DNA from 2 places in the Bradyrhizobium sp. BLXBL-01 genome. Region 2 is predicted to be linked to the other one. Evidence: riboswitches for the same ligand, from Rfam matches in the RefSeq annotation. Region 2 holds a riboswitch; the other holds the start of a gene.
The links. A riboswitch is a leader RNA that binds a small molecule or an ion and turns the genes downstream of it on or off. The one in region 2 is predicted to bind cobalamin.

Region 1 (2,197 bases), 3.1 Mb from region 2:
CGGGCTCCAGCCTCTGACGGAGCGACGACAAGTTCGACCGCCATACATTCCGGCCGTCGATGACCCCGAGCGAAATGACGAGATCACTTCGGTCGACAGCGACGATCTGATCCAACAACTCTGGCGCCCGCACCAGATCAACGTGCAGACCGGAAACTGGGAGGCTCAAGGCTGTATCCAAATTGTCGCCTAGGTCGCCGAAATAGCTGGCAAGCATGATCTTGATGCCCGGTCCCTCCTTTGCGAAGCGGCTATAGGCATGTAGCAATGATTTTCGCACAGCTTCGTCCAGATCAAGGACCAGGCAGGGCTCGTCAAACTGAACCCAACTTGCCCCTCGTTCGGCCAATTCATGCAGAACCTCGATATAGACCGGTATCAAATCATCCAGTAGGGACAGGGGCTGGAACGCACTATCGGCACTCTTGCCGAGCTTTAGGAATGTGACGGGCCCGATCAAGACAGGGCGGGTCTGGAAACCAAGCGCCTTTGCTTCCTCATACTCTTCCATGGGTTTGCGAGAGCAAAGTCCGAACGCCTGTCCCTTGTGAAACTCGGGAACCATGTAGTGGTAATTGGTATCAAACCACTTAGTCATTTCCTGCGCAGGTGGGCCAGACCCCCGTGGGCCAAGACCGCAACTCGCATCCTGGTCGTCGCATTGTGATCCGCGAGCCATGGCGAAGTACGTCTTGAGGGAAATGTCTTCTCCTTTCGAGGCGTAGATCTCCGGGATAGCACCAACCATGACACTTGTATCGAGCACCTGATCGTACAGCGAGAAGTCATTCGACGGAATGATCGTGACGCCGAGAGATTTCTGACGAGCCCAGTTCGCGGCGCGCAGGCCGGATGCGTCCTCAAGCAATTGCTGCTCGCTGATCTTTCCCGCCCAGTAGCTCTCGAGAGACAGTTTGAGCTCACGCCTTGGACCGATGCGTGGCGTTCCGAGCGTAGCAACCGGAAGAGAGAGAAGAGACATAGTTTTAACCCCTGTTGGGGACAAAGGCCATGGCGGACGCAGGCAGAGGAAGTCGCGCGTGCGACGGCTGCTTGGCGCACCACCGAGACACCCCGCCCGTGGACCAATATATATCGTCGGGGCAGGTCTCCTGGCTCGCTGGTCATCGCTGCTGTCGGCCTTCCCAAAGCCGTGCGGGCTTCAGTGACATCGTTGGACAGTAGCTCGCCGCTCACAGTTGCGGGGGCAGCGCCGGAATTTGCACCGGCTTCCCTCTTAGCTCCGGATCAAGTGGGATTCGGAGAACCTCGACGACTTCGATTATCGGCAGGAGGACTCTTCCGTCAACCTCTCAGATTATGTGCCAAGCTACTCTGTGACATCTACTCGGCGAATAACCGTGCATTTCTATGATTCTCTAAACAGAGCTGCTGCAATCGCAAGTACTCTTGCCAGATGTCGGAGTGAGCATCGGAGCTGCCTTGAGGCGAGGCGGCCCCATCAATGAACCCGACAAAACCAGCCTGCGCGGCGAGGATTACCGCCGTTTCGAGCAGAATGCATTCGATGCGGCTTCCGATTTCCAGCGGTTCGCCCAGCACGTCGGCTGGCCAGCTATTTTCTCAACTAGAGGATCCGCATTGAATACGTCAAGGCAACCGGCGCAATCTAGAAACATACGCGGCGAGCAGGTTGATTTGCGTGCCAGCCACGCTTCAAAGTTTGTCGATTAAGTCGGCTTCGTGTCCCCAGCCATCATGTAGATCGAATGCCGACGGCAACGACAGCGAACCACACGGTTCAAGGACGGCAAACGCACTGCCGATTCTCATTAGGCACTTGGCATCGAGGCGCTTACCTCTCCGCAAACTATCGAGTGCGGGACAAGGATGCACAAGCTACGGCCGATTCACTGAATGGAAACATCGAACGTGCGCAGGTCGGAAAGTCGACAAGAATGACATAACAACCGTGCAAATCTCCGCCTGCTGCCTGGAACGAAGAATGCAAGCCCCTCGAACATGCCCAGTCTCTCCCGCTGGGCATGTCCAGCTCAGCCAATTGACGCTGTCGCTGGGTAGGGAAGTTAGCGGCGCGTGACATAGAGGGGAGCGCCTGCCCGCACGGGATAGCCGCGGGTGCCCCGACGCGTTTCCGTAAACTTCTTGGGCTCGCTCGCTCCTAGCAGGTTCGAGGTTGGCCCGCTTTGAAAGATGTACGGATGAAACGCGATAG
Region 2 (2,197 bases):
GCCTTCGCGCAAGCGCCGCCCCGTCGTGACCAGAAAGGGCTCGCCGATGTCGTTGAGCGGCAGCGCATGCGCCGCACACAGCGCCTGGATCGAGGTGATGCCGGGCACGACTTCGATTGTCGGCAACGGATTCAATCGCCGCGCAATGCGCAGCGAGGAATCGTAGAGCGACGGGTCGCCCCAGATCAGCAGCGCGACCTTGCCGTCACCGCCGAGATGGCTTGCAATGGTCCGCGACCACGTGGCGGCAACGGCATCGTGCCAATCGTCGACGCCCTTGCGATAGTCGGCCTCGGTCGCGTCGCGCACGGGAAGATCGAATTCGGCGATGCGCGTCGCCTTGTTGGTGAGCACGTCAGTGCAGATCGTCCGCCTGAGATCGGCGAGATCAGACTTCGCGCTCCCCTTGCGCGGGATCAGGACGAGATCGGCCGCGTTGATGGCGCGGGTCGCGGCGCGCGTGAGCTGCTCGGGATCGCCGCAACCGATGCCTATCAGAGAGAGCGTGAGCATCGGGCGTACGGGGCGACCATGACGGCCGCCCCTTGTCTCTTAAGCCGCGTTGTGCAGGCGAGGCGTGACGAGGCCAGGCGCGGTGACACCACGCAGAGACTTCGCCAGCGCCAGCACGGCAAGATCGGCCAGCGGCTCGATCACGATGACCAGTGCGTAGGACGCCGCGAACGTCGCGATGCTGGCGAGGTTGCTCATGGCGAAACCGGAACCATAGAGCGCCCAGAACGCCACCCAGGCGATCACGCCGGCCTGGTAGGTCGTCGAAAGCGCCAGCGCCTGCCGATACTTCAAATCAACATAGGCGCTGTTGCGCGAAATGATCCGGGCAGCGATTGCCTGGATCGCGAACAGCGGCACCAGCAGCGTGGTGACGTTCATGCCATATTGCGGGATGTCAGCGGGCTCGAAGAAAACGCCCTGGAGCAGCAGGCCGAGCGCAAGGCCGAAGGCCGCGGGAGCCGCGCCGAACAGCAGGAACAGTGTCGAGCCGAGAATGAAGTGCACCTCGGAGACGCCGACCGGGAAGTGCGGCAGGATCTCGAAGAAGGTGAAGACGAGAGCGGTGGTGGCGAGCGTCCGCGCCGCGAACGACACGACGCCCTGCTCGCGCACGGTCTCGACCGCAAGCTTCAAGGCAACGCCGCCTGCGGCGATTCCGGTTGCGTAACTCAACACGAGCTTGGCGCCCGTCACGACGCCGGGTTCGATATGCATGGCTCAATTCCTTCCTGCCGTCACACCCGACGGCCTTGGCCTCAACACGTGCACGGCCGGTCTCCTGGCTCGCGGTTCACTGGGTTCTCCGGCCTTCCCGGACCTTGCAGTCCAGTGGCGGTTCGGAGCCCCTCACCGCTTACAGTCGCGGGGGCGGCTGGGGTTTTGGGCGCCGCAACTTGGTCCGCCCATCCCCATTCCCGATTATGCTCCGGCGCTTTGCGCCGCGTCGAGCACCATGCCGCTCTTGTGTGCCCCTTTCGCATTGCGGGCGTCAAGGGGCGAACCGCTGCCGGAGCCGTCATGCCGGATATTCTCCCGCCAGCGCGCCGAACAGGATCACGGCGGCGGTGGAAGCGGCGCCGCCGCGGCCAAGCTGCTCGGCAAGCTCGGCAATCGTGGTACGGACCAGCCGTTCGTCGGGACGCCCGAGAGATTCGGCGAACAGCGCCGGGGTGCTGGGGGCGAGACCGTGCGCGATCAATTTTGCGGCAAGCGCCGGAAAAGTGCGCCGGCCCATATAGACCACGGTCGTGGCCTCGGGATCGGCCAGCGCGGCCCAATTCAAATTGGGCGGCAACTCGCCGGTGACATCAGCACCGGTGATGAACTGCACCCGGCGGGAGGTATGCCGCCGGGTCAAGGGAATGCCGGCCTCGGCGGCGGCGACACAGGCGGATGTGACGCCGGGAACGATCTCGTAGCCGATGCCGGCTTCGCGCAGTGTTTCCAGCTCCTCCTCGAGCCGACCGAAAATGCCGGCATCGCCGGACTTGAGGCGCACCACGCGCGCGCCGGTTGCGGCGTAGTCGACCAGGAGACGGTTGACGTGGTGCTGCTTGGTCGAAGGACGCCCGGCCCGCTTCCCCACCGCGACGAGATTGGCACCGGGCCGGGCGAGATCGAGGATCGCGCCGGAGGCAAGGTCGTCATAGAGCACGACATCGGCCTCGCGCAGCCGCGCGGC

Region 1: linked by a shared signal. The riboswitch ahead of metE (5-methyltetrahydropteroyltriglutamate--homocysteine S-methyltransferase) and the one ahead of ACNJYA_RS24925 (energy-coupling factor ABC transporter permease) in region 2 are both predicted to bind cobalamin.

The regions. Positions count from the first base shown of each region.
Region 1 covers NZ_CP182471.1:2,274,999-2,277,195, reverse strand. Annotated here, with positions in the region: gene metE (5-methyltetrahydropteroyltriglutamate--homocysteine S-methyltransferase) at 1-982, opposite strand, end outside; cobalamin riboswitch at 1,086-1,287, opposite strand; gene ACNJYA_RS10270 (hypothetical protein) at 1,345-1,563, opposite strand.
Region 2 covers NZ_CP182471.1:5,331,715-5,333,911, forward strand. Annotated here, with positions in the region: gene cobF (precorrin-6A synthase (deacetylating)) at 1-513, opposite strand, end outside; gene ACNJYA_RS24925 (energy-coupling factor ABC transporter permease) at 553-1,230, opposite strand; cobalamin riboswitch at 1,268-1,486, opposite strand; gene cobA (uroporphyrinogen-III C-methyltransferase) at 1,532-2,197, opposite strand, start outside.